DNA from 2 places in the Syntrophothermus sp. genome. Region 2 is predicted to be linked to the other one. Evidence: riboswitches for the same ligand, from Rfam matches in the RefSeq annotation. Region 2 holds a riboswitch; the other holds the start of a gene.
The links. A riboswitch is a leader RNA that binds a small molecule or an ion and turns the genes downstream of it on or off. The one in region 2 is predicted to bind fluoride.

Region 1 (8,795 bases), on a different contig from region 2:
TAACTTTGAACCCCTTCCGGCAAGCTTCATAGGCCAGTGCCGTGGCGATATGTGTTTTCCCTACACCCGAATTCCCCACCAGGATTACATTCTCAAGGTTTTTTATGTATTCGCAGTCTGCCAGTTTCAAGACCTTTTGTTTGTTCAGAGATGGCACAGCTTTGAAATCAAAGCTGTTCAGGGTCTTTATCACTGGAAAGGCTGCCTGGCGGATTCCGCGCTGTATCCGGTTGCTCTCCCGCTGAGTTATCTCCTGTTCCAAAACTCCCAACAGGTACTCCTCATAACTCAGATTGTTGTCTTCGGCTTCCCGGGCCATGGCCTGATAGACCCTGGCCGCCTGCGGCATTTTTAGTTTCTTCAGGTAGGTTTCAAGCAGCATGCTTCTGGCGGTGCTCATAATTGATCACCTCCGTTATGCATAAGTGCTGCATACTTGCCAAGATCCGGAGCAGATACCTGCACCAGGGGAATGTTGACCATTTTCTCTGGTTTCAAATGCGAAACCCTGAGTGTATCCGTGCCGAGCTGCATGAGTATGTTAAGAACCCCATCATAGTTGTACACGTTGTATGCCAGGGCAAGTTCAATAGCATCGGTAATCAGGGTGCTGGGATAGTCCCGGTGAAGCATCAGTATCTTTACAAAATCGCGGTTGCCCCTGGGATTTCTGGCTGCCAGGCATCTCCGGTATTGCTCATATACCGGTGGGAGAGCCTCAGGCCGGTAAACCCTGGTATTGCCAAGAGCTCTTGATTTCATCAGCAATAGCTCCAGATAGTGATCGAGAACCAGGCTCTCCTGGTGGCGTCCATGTATCCTTTTGTGGACCGCTATTGTGTTTTGCTCAAAAACTATTTCAATTTGGTCAACAGTTGCCCTGATCAGGACTTTTTCGCCGACATACTTGACCGGTACCGAGTATCGATTTGTTTCAAACTGAACCATTGAATAGCTGTTTACCCGGGCTTCGCTGTATCTGGTACAGTTGAAGGGTGATTCCGGCAGTTGCCTCAATGCCTTCTTTTCAGCTTCCCATTTAGGGTTTTTGTTGAGCAGTTCTACACACTTTTCATGCAGGTACAGGTTCAGTTCTTCAAAGGAACTAACGTCCGGATAGGGAACGAAGAACTTCCTGATCACCTCTTTACCGGCGTTCTCAACCCCGCCTTTCTCATTGCCTTTTCCCGGCCTGCAAAAGTTGGCCTGGTAAAGGTAGTGGGTTCTCAGTGCTATGAATTGCTCTTGTTCTTCACGCCGGCTGCCCTCCATTATCCGTTTTACCGCCGTTTTGAGGTTGTCATAGACGATCTCGGTAGGCACTCCGCCCATGAATTCAAAGCAGCGCCGGTGGCCATCAAAGAATGCTTCCTGCTTCTCAAATGGATAGGCCTGGACGTAAAAACCACCGGAAGCCCCCAATTTCATTACAAACAGATAGGCGATTGTCTCTTTGCCATTCAGAAAGAATCGGGCTTCTGTCCAATCCACTTCAGCATGTGAACCCAGCGCAAACTCCAATGGTAGAAATCCCTCTTTGGGTTTTTGCTTCACCTTCCTAAGATAGTCTGTTACTGTGCTGTAGCCGCCGCGATAATCGTATTCGTCGCGCAGCCGTTCGTAAATTCTTCTGCCGGTATGGCGCTGTTTTCTATGCCTTTTCTGATCTGTTTCTAAGATTTCGTCAATAACCGGTATGTAAGGCCCGAGAACCGGATGCTCCCTGGGTTTATTCAAGTTGTACCGCGGAGGCTCAGTATTCTCTGAATTCAGGTATTTGGCGATTGTATCGCGGTGATGCCCTGTTCTCCTGCTAATTTCCCTGATGCTTAGCCCTTCCAAATAATACATTTTCCTGATATGCTCTAATTGTGCCATCTTAATCATGTCCTTTCCTCCCGTATGTTATGTTTGTTGTGCCAACATAATCATACAGGAAAGTCAGATTAAGGTGGCCTAATTTTTCCCCAGCATCTGGCCTGTTTTTAGACTAGCATTAACAGAGATAAAAGAGGAATTGAAGACCCTTAACAAACCCAGGAAGTTGTTCTTTGTTAAGACTAGTAAAGACTCGCTAGCCGCGAGATTTGCAAGAATTGGTGAGTGTCCGGCATGTGATGTCGCCAAGAGGTCTCAAGCTTTCAACCTCAAATTACTGGTTTCTAATCTCGACAACGAGGATTTTAGGAACAGATATAAAGATTCCGAAGGCCTTTGTTTCCCGCATTTTGTCATGGCCTTGGAGCTTGCAGCCGACAACAGATGTTTGGCGATTTTGGTAGACGACCAGGTTTCGCGGTTGGAAAAGTTGATTACCAACTTGACTACATACATAGACAAACACGACTACCGGAATAACGAGCCATATACGGCTGATGAAGAAAGAGCGGTTGCAGCCGCAATACGCATGGCGGTCGGAACCGCACCTTTACTCAGCTAAAATGTTTTATTTTACAACCAAAACAGAGCATTTCGCATGCTGGAGAACCTTCGCGGACACGCTTCCCATCAAGAATTCCTTGATGCCAGACACGCCCTGATGGCCCATGATAATGAGATCGTACCCTCCCTGTTCGGCATACTTGATAATGGTTTCGGCCGGATGTCCGTTTAGTATTTTGGTTGTCATTGATACTCCTTGTCTCTCAGCATTTTTAACCACATTATTGAGAATTTTAGAATAAAGCCTATAACCTTCCTGTTTAACCTCTTCAACTTCCCCTACCGTAGCCGCATAATCCGGAAGGTCAACTACAGAAATGGCGGTGATCTCCATCCCCGTCATACTAGCTAACGCTATTGCTTCGTCACATGCCTTCTCCGCATTTCTTGAAGCGTCGACTGCTAACAGAACTCTCCTAAACATCGTTTCCCTCCTTTACTCCTCATTCTCTTCCACCACGTATTGGTCGCCGTTACTAATCAAATGATCAGGTTCGAACCACTTTTGAGCTACAAATGTCGGAATAACAGCGCTTAAAATGACGGTCGTCACCAAGAGCGAGAACTGAGTCACGTTTATATACCCGGCATTTAATCCGAACAGAGACGAGATGGTGCCGAAGGTCAGGCCGGTGCTCATCAACAAAGTAGTGAACATGGCGTCTTTTGTCATGTACCTCCTGGCCAAAGGATACACACCACCGAATTTGGGTACGAATTTAACGACAAAGAGCGTGACAACCAGTCCCAGGTGGGTAGATATTTCTCGAAGAGATACGTTCATTCCTGCTCTTATGAAGAAAAACGGAGTCAACATGGCAAAGGATACAATACGTAATCTGTGCTGCACCTGCCGATGCTTGGCGAAGATTTTCGAAACAACCAATCCCAGTATAAAGGCGGGTAGCACAGCGTGGCTTGCACCTAACTCGGCAACGTAGATGAGGGCGAACAGCAGCAAAAGGATAAGCTTTATCTCCGGTTCAATAACCTTGTCGCCATAGCGCTGGAACACCCAGGAGAGGATTCGTGGAGCCAGGATTAATACTATGACGGACACGGTTATATAAATTAATATTGTCCACCTAACCTGAGCAAATAACGTACTTAAAGCTATGGCTGTCCCAAGATCGGTTACAAAACACGACGCCATAAGTATCTTGCCGGTTTCCGAATCGGTTAGTCCGGTTTCCACTAGAACAGAATAAACAACAGCAAGAGAGGTGGTTGAAAGTGCTACCCCCGCAATTTCCGAAGCTTGGATGCTCCATCCGGCTATATAATAGCAGTAAGTAAAGGCGGCAAAAAATGGCGCCAACATAGAAAAGCTCCCTATGAGAAGACTTTCTTTTAGTTTGGATTTCATAAGATCAACGTCCACTTCCGCCCCGGCCAGGAAAGTAAGGACTATTGAGCCGGTGGTGGCTAAGAAGTTTATCCACGAAGTAGTGTGAAGGCCAAGGAAGTTTCCTCCAACAACCCCCATCAGAATCTCGAGAATGGTAACAGAAATGGCAGTCTCGATGGAAATCAGGCTGGCCAAAAAGGCAAGGGCTATCATTACTACTGCGATTAATGAATCAGACACAGGTATCCCTCCTTGAAGAAGATTTTACTGGGAGCGAAAAGATATGGTGCTGGAAGTGGAGAGGCATGGATTCGCGCAATAAGCCGCAAAAAAGCTCCTACCCCCAGCATTTGAAAGTAGGAGCTATTAGCCTTGTGCATTTCCGCCACTGTGCGAGGTGAGCTCCATCACCTGGATATAATGTTTGCCGGACGTAATTTTACTATGGCGGGATCACTTATGTCAATATGTTGTACCAGTTCAGGCCTGCGATCCCCTTGCCCTGTGTCTCGTCCCGCTCCTTCAAGCTGACCCTTCAGACGATTATACCGTTGACTCCTCGGTCATTGATACAAGTGGAGGAATTATAGGCAATGTACTCTACTGGAAACCTCTTGAGTGCGTCAACGGTTAACGAGGCGGGAGAAGATTACATTGTTTAGCAAGTCTAGTATTCACGCTCTTGATACTTATCAGCATCTGCCAGTCCCGCTCCTAATAGAAAAGCAGCTATAATGTCCAGGTTTAATCCTGCTGCCTGAGATAAGCCGATAGCCGCGCTGCCAAAATACCCGTTATTGCTGACCACCTTTACTGATAGCGCCGTCGGTATCAGTTCGTGATAGTGTTCGATATATAGTATATCCACGCCACGAACCTTTGCCTGAAATCGGGGTGCAAGCCTTTCTAACGCACAAGTCAATTCAGAAATCAGGGCTTGAAATGCCTTCTCTCTCGACATTGTATTTACTCCCTCCCCACCATGAATAAACCAAGCAATACCTGCCTTCCCTAACTAGTCTTTGACGAAGTGGCTCCAAATCATAAGAGAAGTCAAACGAAAATCATGTCCGCGCCGTGAAGAGCAGCATGTTCAACCGCGTTGAAGGCGTCCGAGCTGATTACCTGGCTGATCAACACCACTTCCGCTACCGAGGCCTGCTCGACCAGTCTTGCCAAGAGTTGGTCGGCCTCCGCCGCTTGGTCGTCCCCTTCCACCAATACCACCGCAATTATGGTAGCATTCTTCTTGCGAGCATAGACTAGTGCCTTACCCCAGTTATTCAAGCGATTGCTGCCTGCGTGGATTACCACTAATACCTTCACAACTGCTCTCCTCGCATCCGGGCCCTTATAAAAGAAAAAGCCCTATCTTAGTAAATTAAGATAGGAGCTATTAGCTCTTGCTGCATTTTCGCCGCCAGGCGGGGTGAGCTCCATCACCCGATAAAAGGATTTAGTTGGCGCCGCTTCTTCATTAGAAAATTATAAACCCCATCGCCGAGTAAGTAAAGGCATTCTGTGCATTGGAACACAAAGCACCCTATGCCACTATCGTTAAGCCATAAGGCATCTTCAGCTCGCTTCCGTTCCCATCTTAAGCCGTTAGTCGTCTTTTAACTTTTAGGAACAACGGAATCGATGCTAATTGCATCACAACGGAAAATACGACCAGGAACATCAGAGAAACATCGTACAGGTACCCCATCAAAGCACTGCCAAGAAACCAACAAACTCCATAGCCCGTGTTGAATATTCCATAGGCGGTGCCTCTTTTATCTATCGGTACCATCTCGGCAATTGACGCCCGCATAATCGACTCTTGGGCCCCCATGCCTATCCCCCACAGCACCATCCCCGCCACAGCATAGGGAAGTCCTCCGAAAAAAACTAATGGGGCGAACCATGCCGTCAGCAATGAACCCAAAGCCAATGCCGCTATCCCAATGCGATCGAACAGTCTGCCGAAGGCCAGGGCGGCCAGGGCATCCACCCCCATGGCCAACGCATATAAAGTCGGGAGCCATTGGTCGGGTGCAATATCTACCTTCTTGAAGTGGAAAGCGATAAGCGGAAAATCAGCGTAACCAAAGGCGATCAGAGCCACTGCGCCCAAATACAGCCAAAACACCTGGGCAAAGCCCTTGGTGTTGAGTTTCGGGTAACCAACCTCTAGGTCCCTGGGATTGGGATAAAAATAACGGGCAGTCAGCAGCACGGTTATTGCCAGCAGAGCCGGTACCACAAGGATACCGAAGCTAGTTTCATAGCCCCCTTTAAGATATAAAACGGCAGCCACGATAACAGGTCCTAGCATAGCCCCGACCTGGTCCATGGCCTCGTGTAAACCGAACCCCCAACCGCTGCCTACAGCCCTGGTGGCGTGAGAAAGCATGGCATCCCGAGCCGGGGTTCGAATGGCTTTGCCTATTCGCTCGAGAATCATTAAGGCAGCCGCCAGGTCCCAGCGTCCGACCAACGCCAGAAGCGGAACCGCAAAAAGATTAAGCATATAACCTATTATAGTAAGCATCCAGTACTGACGGGTCTTATCGCTTATGTACCCGGAAACCAAGCGCAATCCGTACCCGATGAATTCTCCAACTCCAGCCACCAAGCCAACGACAGTAGCGCTGGCTCCAAGAACCGCCAGGTACTGCCCGGTTATGCTCCTGGCACCTTCGTAGGTCATATCGGCAAAAAGACTGACGAGGCCAATAAGAACAACGAACTTGATTGCCGACTGTTTCGTCCGCAAGCCCTCGGCTTGCTGTGCCGCTTTGTCCATTTTCATCTCGTCCTTTCGCATAGATTAAGCCCTTGCTTTCAAAATCAATTGTAAATCTACTAACTCCTACATTTCAACAACAGGAGCTCGCGAAGTTACGACCAGCTCTTGTTGTCGGCGTCGAGAACCACCGAGCATGAGCGAACACAGTGTCGCTAAAAGGCACATCACGGTAGAAACGATGAAACAGTCGCATATAGCTTGAACCATAGAAAGCTTTACCACTTGCTGCAGGATGAGGCTCGCACCCAGGCCCTGAGCCGCAGCAGGAGACAACCCCAGGCCGGCAGCCAGGTGAGTAACACCAGCCATTAAAGCCGCTCCTTCATCGCCTTTGAAGTTGAGGTTTTGCGCGAGGTTATGGTAATGAAAGACCTGCCGGTGCTGCATGATGGTGGTAAACATCGCTATGCCAAAGGCGGCTGCGACCTGACGTACCACGTTGCTGAGAGCTGAAGCCCTACCTACTAAGGCTGGCGGAACGGTATTCATCCCCGCCGTGTTTACCGGCATGAAAGAAAATCCCATCCCCAATCCTCGCAAAACCAGCCACCCAATCATAACCGAAAAAGGAGTCAAAGCATTGAAACCACTCATCATGTAGGTGGTAAAAGTCACTATGGCCATTCCCACCACGACGATTCCCCGAGCCCCGTACCTATCAAAAATCTGTCCGCTGATGGGCATTACTAGCCCCGAGGCCAAAGCAGCGGGAAACATAATCAACCCTGTCTGCATAGCACTCTGACCCAAAACATTCTGCAAGAACATGGGAAAAAGAAAAACTACCCCAAACATACCGATAGAAATAATTGAACCGATTACTACGGACAAGGTGAAGGTGAAGTTGCGAAAGAGCCTCAGGTCCAGCACAGGCTCCGGATGCCTCAGTTCGTTAACGACCAAGACGGTTAAACTGGTAAAAGCGACTGCGAGCAGACTGACGATATAAGGAGACCCCCATCCGTGTTCATTGCCCTGGCTCAAAGCTAACAACAAACAGAGAAAGCCTACTGTGGATGTAACTATCCCCACAAAATCGAAGTTCTTCCCTGTGATCTTTTGAGTTTCCCTGAGAATAAGGGCAGCTAAGAACAGGTTTAAGATGCCAACCGGTAAATTGATGTAGAATATCAGACGCCAGCTGGCGTAATCGACTAAATATCCTCCCAAGGTCGGCCCGATAGCCGGGGCAGCCATAGTCGATATCCCCCATACCCCCAGGACCGTACCCATGCGTGAACGCGGATAGTTCTGGTATATGATAGCCATTCCCAGAGGCTGCATGATGCCGCCCCCAACCGCTTGAATAACCCGGGCTACTACCATGCTGGCCAGACTCCACGAAGCCCCGCATAGGGCAGAACCAAGGGTGAACATCCCCAGAGCGAAAAGGTACATTCGCTTGTACCCATACCTGTCACCGAGGTAACCGGTCATAGGCATGACAACGCCCAGGGCAAGCATGTAGGCCGTAGCTACCCATTGGATCTGATTGGCCGGAACCCCAAAAACCGCCATCATCTTGGGCAGGCTGACGTTGACTATGGTACCGTCCAGAATCGCCATGAAAGTTCCAATAATGATTACAACCGCTATCGACCAGTTGATTTTGTCAGCTCCATCTTTTTCTATAGTGGTCACCGAACCTGCCCCCTTAAACGGTTATGACTTGGAGGTGCGTATTTTCACCTGGGCCGACAACCCCGGTTTCAATTCCACTCCTTTTCCCTCAACCGCGATCTTGACCGGCACCCGTTGGGTAACCTTGGTATAATTACCCGAAGTGTTCTCAGTCGGTATCAGGGCAAACGTGGACTGAGTGGCTCCTCCTATCTCGACAACTTTCCCACTAAATACGCGGCCGGGATAAGCATCCAACCTGACCTCAACTTTCTGGCCGACCTTAATCCTCCCTACCTTGTTTTCGTCTATGTTAGCCGCGACCCACGTAGAGGACAAATCGCACACTGTAACCAGCGTCTGTCCCGCAGAAACAGTTTCCCCAACCTCAACCGAAGTCTTCAGAACGGTTCCGCTGACCGGAGACTTGATTATGGTGTTCTCATAGTTCAGGCGAGCCAAGCGGTAGGCCGCTTCGGCCTGTTTTATCTGGGCCAATCCAGCAGGAACCCCGGACTTTTTCGCCGCCTCCCACTTAGACGAAGCATCCTCCACTGCCGCCTGTGCGGCCTTGGCATTAGCTTCGGCCGCTTC
Region 2 (8,795 bases):
CTGCAGATCATAAACATCTTGTAAAGAAGGTAATGATCCCCGTATAGATTCAATGGTGTCCATCATTCGGTTTCCGCGATATTCTTCCATAGTGAAGATTGCCGATACTCCAGCCGTCTTCAGAATGTGCTCGATTTCCCGAACATTATAAGCTGGGTTAAGTGTAACCCTGACCATTCCCGCCATGGCAATACCGTATTGCATTAAGGCCCATTCCACAATATTGGGCGCCATGATGGCAATTCGGTCTCCGGGCTTATACTTGTTGAGCAACGCATGGGCTATGCGCTCGGCGTCCCTTAGGAGTTCAGCATATGTCCAGGTCCTGCGTTTGCTCGCATCAGGAATGCCCTCGATCAGTGCCAGGCGATCCGGAACTTCAAATGCATTCTTTCTTAGCCAGAACGGAATGGTAGTATGATACAGCACATGATGAGTTTCTCCCGACCAAAATGATTCGGTTAAACGTCTTTCGCGATATAATGCGGACTTTCTCTGAAGAATACCGTTAGCAATAATTTCTCCCTGAAATTCGCTCACATTATTCCCTCCTCAAGAAACTTTTTGGCGATGGCCCTGTCAACGATCATTCACTAAGTGGGGATTCACAGACTTCCTGTATCTCCTTTGCTTCACCGTGCTCTTTGTTTCTAGTTATTATGATCCGCTCTCAGCCTCCTCACACAGCCTGGTTTAAAGGAGCTCCTTTTAGATTCCTCAGTCCCAAAATGTCTAATTGCGTCGTTTCATTTCGATGCTTATGCAAGAACGATGCCAATGCTTCCCCGGCTCAAGCTCTAGCTTCTGATATCACTTCACCGAGCGGGGCATTATTGATATCCGGCCTGTTTTCGCTTCATAATCAGGCTAGGAAGTTTCACTCGTGTAACCCATCATTGCAAAAATGAACCGCTGCCTGAGTATGCGAGCTGGCAGCGGTTTCGTAGTTTTCTATATCAAAATCCCGTCGGCAGATTGAATCCTAACATAAGAACTCCATCAAGGTAAAGATGGTCACGATAATTATTTTGAACGGGCACTAGGCTCCCTGGCCCCCTCACCACTAGCTAGTGTCAAGTGCGCGTACAGCTCACAAAGGCGATAATTGGTTGCCTTAAGACGGTTTATCCTTTCCCTGATATAGCTACTGTCGCCTCTGCCCTCTGACAGCAGGCTTTCGACCATCCGCAGCTCTTCGTTGATGTAGGCAAGTGCCTGCTTCAAAAGGTTATCCATCTCCTTGTTGATCCTTTCGGTTAGGTTCGAAGTGAGGCGGTGGATGTTCTTTTCAACCTCATACGGTATCTGTTTCAAGAAATACCGGCGGAAAACGTTTTTGAAGATGAACATGGGGAAGAAGAACCAGAGCAGGTCCAGGTGGAAGTCGAAAGACCTGCTGATGGAGATGTTGGGCTTTTTCATTTCGCCCAGCGTCATCTCCCATTCTTCGGCCCGCATTTTGACCCCCAAAACCCGTTCCAGGTTCTCGCTTAGCCTCTCCCGGAAAGACTTGAGGTAGAACGAGAGGTGTTTCTTGACGGCATTCAGCAGCTCGAACGACTTTTCTTCCTGGGCCAGGATCTCGCTGAGTTCGGTGTGCAGGGCTTGAGCCAGCCATTTTTCAAACTGCCTAGTTACCTCATAAAGGTTCCCTTTAAAGGTTTCGAAGGCAGTGTTGTATTCATCGATTATCTTGAGTTCTATTCCGCTCCGGAAGGCCTCAAAGTAGGTCCTCAAGCTTTCCCTGGTCTTTTCCTTGTAGCTGGCGATGATTAAGGTAAGCTCCCGGCGGACGAAGTGCGAGTTGAGATGCTGGTCTAGAATGATTTCTTTTATCTTCTGCTTTTCTGCCTCCATTTTGGTCGACGCCTCGTAGCCTATCTCAAGATAAGAGATGCAGGCTTCGACCAGCGTAGACATTTTATGCGAGAGTATCTTGAAGAAGACGCGGATACGGTTCTGAGCCAGGGGGAAAAGCACCTTCTCTTTCAACTCCCGGTTGTAGCGGTCAGCGTTCTGGTAGGCCGAGTGCCGGTAGATGGGGAAACCGCCTTTGAAGTTCCGTTTCAGCACCTCGGCGGTGAACGCTTCGATGTCCTTCAGCTGGTCTTCGCCGAAAAGGTCTACCTTAGTGATCACCACGGCGATTTCCGGGGTATACAAATAGGTCTCTTTCAAGAAGTTCAGTTCGCTTTCCGATATCGCCCTTTCGGCGCTGATCAGGAACAAGACCCCTCCCGTTTCCGGGAACCACCCGGTGGTGGTTTCGGTGTTGTGCTGCCATACGCTGCCGATCCCGGGGGTGTCGACCAGCCTTATGGCCTTGAAGTCCTCCAGGGTTGGTACCTCGATGTCGACCGAGAAGACATCCCTCTCGTTGCCCGGGTTTCCCGATTCGGAAACGAAGTCCTGAATCTCATCGATTGGAATCTCTCGGCTGGTTCCGTCCAGGAAAGAAACGGTAGCCTTTTCTTGGCGCCCGTATCTTATCCTGGTTATCACCGACGTGACCGGGATATTGCCCACGGGCAGGAGGGGACGTTGGATAAGGCTGTTTAAAAACGAGCTTTTACCCGCCTTGAAGGAGCCCAAAACCGCAACATCCAGGTATTGGTTCTGTTCAGTAAAGTTTTGTATACTTTTCACGGTTTTCTTAAGAGAACTCAAGCCGAAGTCGTTACAGGCAGACTCCACCTCATCCAGTATTTTTCGAGTCTCTTCCAGAAGTTTCTTTTCCGTCTGCATCTCGGTTTTTCACCTCCAAATGTCTTCTGGCAACTTCCTACTTCATCAAAAAGGCTCGTCCCCTAATAAAGAAAGCCCCTGTCAAACCTAACAGGAGCCATTAGCTGCTTAGCCGTTTGAGCCTCTTGCGGCTCAGGTGGGCACCATCACCCCTATTAATTAACATCTAGACTCAAGAGACTCTTGACACCTTCGACTTCGAACCGATTTTCTGCCAGATACAAAAACCGGATAAGTCGGGGCCGTGTGGCTGTCCGGATAAATCAAGTCCTAATCAGGGTACGCAGATGATGCCGTGACCGGTAAAAAGAAACTGACAAAAGTCTCACTCTACAGCGACTCTGCCAACCCTGCCAGTTTCTCTGCCATATCAGCCATCTCCATTACGGAGGCGCTCACCTCCTGAGTAGCCGCCGCCTGTTCCTGGCTTTGGTTAACGCTGTTAGTCGAAGCTTCTCCGGCCTTTGCAGCTCTTTCCTCTATTTTACGCGTTAGCTTCCTGATTTCCTCTGCCGTCTCCTTTGACTGATCAGACAGCTTCCGGATCTCCTCGGCCACCACTCCGAACCCCCGACCGTATTCGCCGGCTCGAGCAGCTTCGATAGCCGCGTTTAACCCCAGCATCTTGGTCTGATCAGCCACGTTGCGAATAAAGTTGAGTATTTCGTTTATGTCCGTGGAAATCGCCTGCACGTCTTTGATTATGTCAGCGAGGTTGCTCTGATTAACGTTTATCTCGCTAGCCAGAGCCGCTATCTCTTCCATTACACTCGCAATCTCTTGCAAATTGCCCCTCAAGGCCGTAGCCGTTTCTTTCAGATTCTTCGCCAGCATCCGCGGCGTGGCAACACCAAACCCGCCTATCACCTCTCGGCTCTCCCTGTCAAATAGAGGTATCCCAATCATACGTATAGTCCCATACTTCTTCGTTTCCACATCTTGTACGACAGTTGAAGCAGTTTTTACGACTTTCCACCCGGCATCCCCTTCTCTAATAGGAGTCCCGACCGACATCTCGTCGATGCCGAATTTTTTGCTCGACATGCTGTGTGTAACCCTTTCTAGATCAGTCACCATTACCTGCGCCCCTTCTACATTGGATTCGATAACAATAGGCGCAAATACATCAAAGGCCCGTATCACGGGATGGACGTTGGGTATCATGACCCCGTAGGATCCGGCAATTTCATCGGAGGCATCATCGTACACGGGGTTCACCCATATTTTGAGAGGCTTCCCATAAACCTTGGCATCAATCGAGCCCTTTACTTCTCTCTTTTCCTTTATGCACTGTTCCACGTATTCGATTCCGGACACCCTATCACCGGGCCTTATCCCGGAAATATCAAGGTCTTTGGCGGCAACGAAATCATACCGCGCAAGGTCAGTGGTGAAGTAAATAGCACCGTCCTCGTAAGTTTGGGCGAAAAACGGTGCTAGCGCCTGGAATGCTTCCTTCTCCCTCCATGCCTTCCCCGTAATCTTACTCCCGGCCTCCTCAATTGTGGCGGTTAGGATGCTGGCAAGCTCTGAGTCTATCACTAAGCAGGCTTTGCTCTTTTTTTCATATACTGTTTGTAGGAGTGTTTCGCTGCCTGTTGTCTCGATTAAGATATTAAGGTCCGGTTGTTTCAAAAATGTTTCTAGATCTCTGTAAACTGGGACTCCCAGCTCTTGAGCGACTTGAACAGCCGGGGCTTCTTCATCGATGTCATAAACGCCTACTAAAGCAAACTGTCTTAGCCCGTTAAAGACTCTGAGCACCGAGCTCGCATTCTCCCCAGCCCCAACGATGCCTACGCCTCTCATCCTCATATGCCACCTCCCATGCGTAAATCTTCACTAATCCTTCGATTCCCAATTAAGGCCCCCCTTGCGTACCATAACCGGGCACAAAAGGGGGGGCTCACTCACAGTCTTGAGCTTCGTTCGGGATAGCATCTAAAGCTCGTCACTGTTGACCATGACCTGCACCTTGTTTGTCTAGCATTCCTTTAAAGCCTCTCTTAGAACCGGGGCTGCCGTTTCAGGGGGAACGAGATTCATGTAAATTCCCGTAGCTATTTCAAAGCCGTGGGCCACCAACAGCCGCGGAGTAAATTCCATGTACCAATGATACCCAGGTTCGTACGGGGAGTTGACAGGAGCCGTGTTAATGACGAAGTTGTAAGAAACATTATCTAAGCCTTTTACTATCGCCAAGCTGACCCTCTTGCAGAGTACAGCCAATCCCTTTTCTTCCTCCTCGTTAACCTGCCCGAAATGCTCCGTATGACGTTTAGGAACAATCCACGTTTCGTAGGCAAACCGCGAAGCGTAAGGACACAGAACTACAAAATGCTCATCCTGGTAGACAATCCGCTCTTCGGCGTCCAGTTCTTGCTTCAACATAGTACATATCAAACATTCTCTATGTTCCTTGTAGTATTGAGTCAAACCAATGTTTTCTTGCGGCGCAAAGGGGAGCCCTATTATCTGGCTGTGACAGTGTCCGAGAGAAGCTCCCGCAAACATGCCACGATTCTTGTAGATTTGTACGTATTTGATGCGTTGATCCTTTGCCAGATCGTTGTAACGCAGCCTAAACATAGCGATAGTCATTTCCATGTTTTTCGTCTCTAGGTCATGAAAATCAATATCGTGTCGCGGGGTTTCGATAACAACTTCATGTTGGCCCAGTCCGTTATACCTGTGGAATACCCCGTCTTTTCTTTCTTCCAGACTGCCCTCCATAGAAAAAGCTGTAAATTTGTTAGGAATGGCGCGAACCAACCACCCGGGACCGTTTGGCTCTGATTGCTCTTGTCTGAAAGCTGCGATTTCAGGCGGAGTTACTTCTTCATTCCCTTCGCAGAACGGGCAGAATCCAGACTGGGGCGAGCTAGCGCTGATTTTCATGACTGGGAAATCCTTGGGTTTCCAGCCTAGAGCCGATGATATGGATACCCAACGGTTTCTTACATAATCCCTTCTCAGCTCGTTCATATGTTGTTCCCCTCCTGGTTCTCTTCACCTGCCAATTCACCCACTCTATAAAACGTCATACGACTCTTCGCAATCAATCTACCCTTCTGATCACGCATATCTCCCTCGCCGACCACGATAGTGTTCCCTTTATGGATTACCCATCCTTCGCAAGTTACAGCATCACCTAACCCTATGGGAGTGAAATAATTAAGATTCATTTCCAAAGTAACCACATCGCAGTCAAGTGTCCAGGCAGCCACTCCTACCACAGTATCGAGTGCGGCGCCGATTAGGCCTCCATGTGCTCTTCGGTGCATATTTGAGAATTCTGGCCCTACGACCATTTGCATACCAGCTTTCCCCGAAGCCAAATACATCAAAGTAAAGCCAAAAGTATTAAAACCACAGATATGACGAAATCTGCTTACTATAGAGTCAAACAACACATCGTCTAAACCCCGGTTTTCAGCCTGTATATCTGACATCTACAGGGACACCTCCTTTACCATCGAAGGTTATGCCTCCATTAGGTGTAGACCATCGCTGCCTCCCGGTGTTTGCATATTTTCTATCTTTCTTCCTCAAATCCAGATCTTATACTGTATGCGCACAACGCCCTTTCTATAGCGAAACCGTTTCCACATTCACCTAATTATCAGGCCATCTCCCTCGTCGTCCATTAAAATATTCGCCAGCCCCTTGTGCTTGATGCTGTTTCTATATCTTGCACACCCTGGTTTCCCACTATCAGCTGAACAGGCCTGTGTTTGCAAATTCCTTAATTTCTTCTGGGGAATAGCCTAGGCTCTGCATTATTTCTATAGTATCGGCTCGATCTCTGGATTTCCCGCAGTGACGGTACTCGGGAAGAGACTCTGAGAACTTGATGGGATTAGCAATCTGTTTAATGGCGATCCCATCGGAACCGGGTACTTCAACCACCATGTTTCGCTCCTTGACCAAGTCGCTGTTAAACACTTCCGATAGAGTCAGCACCGGCACGCAGCAAGCATCAACCGAATCAAATATGGCCCTCCACTCGTCAAGTGTCTTAGTCTTTATTACCTCTCTCACTTCTCCCTTTACCTGGGCACCAGTCTGCATGTTGAGCCCCGCTTCAACTAAATCCGGTCTACCTATAGCCTCCAAGAAAGCTTTAATAAACTGCGGCTCAGCGCCTCCGAAGGCCAAATACCGACCGTCTTTGGTTTCATAATAATCATAAAGACCTCCGCCGTTCGTGAACACTTCTTCTCTCCCGATGTCTTTGCCGTCTACCAAAAATGTAGCTCCCTGCATAGCGTTAAAAGCGACTAATCCATCGGTCATAGATACATCAATGTACTGCCCACGGCCTGTATTTTGCCGGTATATTACAGCCGCCAAAATCCCGATTATAGCGTTGTTTGCTCCAGAAGCAACGTCCCCTATCTGCACACCAAGCACCGGCGGGCCCGAATCCTTTTTGCCCGAGTAGGATGCTATCCCCGAAAGAGCTACATAATTTAGGTCATGCCCTGCTTTGTCTCTCATAGGCCCGGTCTGACCGTAACCGGTCAATGAACAGTATATCAGCCGTTCGTTTACTGCCCTGAGGTTTTTATAGTCAAGCCCGAACTTCTCCATCACTCCCGGGCGAAATTGTTCGATTACGATATCGTAACCAGCGTCAGTTATAAGCTTGTGGATCACTTGCACTGCCCGCTCGTCCTTCAAATTCAAGGTCATAACCTTCTTATTTCTTCCTAACTGACACGATGCAGCTGACAATTTTGTACCCGGAACAAATGGGGGCATTAAATCAACCAGATCAGGTCTCGAACCTGAGACTATTCTGAGCACCTCTGCACCCATGTCGGCCAAGTTCATCGTAGCGTAAGGCCCGGGTAGCAATGTCGTAAAATCAAGGATTTTTAAGCCGCTCAAAGGCCCGGCCATTCTATCGACCCCTTTCTGTCATTCCGTGTATTTTGTCAAACAAAGTCTACCTGAGTTTTAACCCGGACATCCCTTCCACAAAATCCAATGCAAAAAGCGCCGCTCCAAGCGCTCCAACTATCTGGGGATCCTTGGCGACAGTCATCGACACCCCTAACTCCCTTTCTATAGCTCGAACAGCACCGACGTTCTTGGCGACTCCTCCCGTCATCATCACCGGTTCCCGCAGCCCAACCCGGGCAACCAACCCGGCAATCCGGCTAGCGATAGATGCGTGAAGGGCTCCAAGTATATCTTCTTTGCTGTGCCCTTCTGCCACTAACGATATTACTTCCGTTTCCGCAAAAACCGTGCAGATACTGCTTATCGTCAGCTTCTGCCGCGCCTTCAAGGACATCTCCCCAATCGCTTCCAGCGGCACACGAAGAGCACTCGCCATTACCTCCAGAAACCTTCCGGTACCAGCGGCGCACCTGTCATTCATCGCAAAGTGAGTTGGGTTCCCTTCTTCGTCAACGGCTATCACTTTGCTGTCCTGCCCCCCGATGTCGATAACAGTTCTAACCTCCGGAAACAGGTAGTGTGCCCCTTTGGCGTGACAGCTTATCTCGGTTACGGTCTTATCGGCAAAATCATATCTGCGCCGCCCGTAGCCTGTAGCTACCACATAGGCGATATCGCTCATATCCAAACCGGCCGAACTCAATACGTTGTTCACTGCTTCCTTCACTGCCTCTAGGCTAACGATTTCTAGCTGCACCACGCTATGCGCAACAATCTCCCTATCCCGGTTCATTATCACAGCCTTGGCCGTCAAAGAACCGCTATCCACTCCTAGGACATAAGCGCCTTCGCGTACATCATGCCCCTTATCCATATTAATCGCATCCTGGCTACTTTCCATGCTGTTCCTTCCTTCGTTAAAACAAATTTGTCTGCTCGAAGGTCTAATCTTCTTCCGCCACCCGTAAATCTATTTGTTAATCCAGAATTCATCCGGGGCGAGAAGGAACCCCGGACAAATTCATGGATTTAAGGGGGGGTTAGCTAATTGTGTGTTTATTAGTTCCTGCTCTTCTTGGCTTCGAGTGTTTCGAGTAACGCCTCAATACGCGTGTTGACGAGTTCGTCGATGTAGAACGACT

Region 1: it holds a riboswitch for fluoride, as region 2 does, so the genes downstream of both, HPY90_RS09395 (hypothetical protein) here and HPY90_RS05960 (dynamin family protein) in region 2, are expected to answer to the same signal.

What each region holds. Positions count from the first base shown of each region.
Region 1 covers NZ_JABUEX010000027.1:1,383-10,177, reverse strand. Annotated here, with positions in the region: gene istB (IS21-like element helper ATPase IstB) at 1-400, opposite strand, end outside; gene istA (IS21 family transposase) at 397-1,887, opposite strand; gene HPY90_RS09415 (DUF6062 family protein) at 2,045-2,440, shown strand; gene HPY90_RS09410 (universal stress protein) at 2,447-2,866, opposite strand; gene HPY90_RS09405 (cation:proton antiporter) at 2,879-4,030, opposite strand; fluoride riboswitch at 4,141-4,211, opposite strand; gene HPY90_RS09400 (hypothetical protein) at 4,458-4,751, opposite strand; gene HPY90_RS09395 (hypothetical protein) at 4,844-5,116, opposite strand; fluoride riboswitch at 5,171-5,243, opposite strand; gene HPY90_RS09390 (MFS transporter) at 5,388-6,578, opposite strand; gene HPY90_RS09385 (DHA2 family efflux MFS transporter permease subunit) at 6,645-8,222, opposite strand; gene HPY90_RS09380 (HlyD family secretion protein) at 8,244-8,795, opposite strand, start outside.
Region 2 covers NZ_JABUEX010000013.1:20,183-28,977, reverse strand. Annotated here, with positions in the region: gene HPY90_RS05965 (class I adenylate-forming enzyme family protein) at 1-540, opposite strand, end outside; gene HPY90_RS05960 (dynamin family protein) at 1,024-2,745, opposite strand; fluoride riboswitch at 2,830-2,905, opposite strand; gene HPY90_RS05955 (methyl-accepting chemotaxis protein) at 3,076-4,560, opposite strand; gene HPY90_RS05950 (galactose-1-phosphate uridylyltransferase) at 4,729-5,730, opposite strand; gene HPY90_RS05945 (PaaI family thioesterase) at 5,727-6,197, opposite strand; gene HPY90_RS05940 (CaiB/BaiF CoA transferase family protein) at 6,460-7,650, opposite strand; gene HPY90_RS05935 (acyl-CoA dehydratase activase) at 7,697-8,554, opposite strand; gene HPY90_RS05930 (2-hydroxyacyl-CoA dehydratase subunit D) at 8,713-8,795, opposite strand, start outside.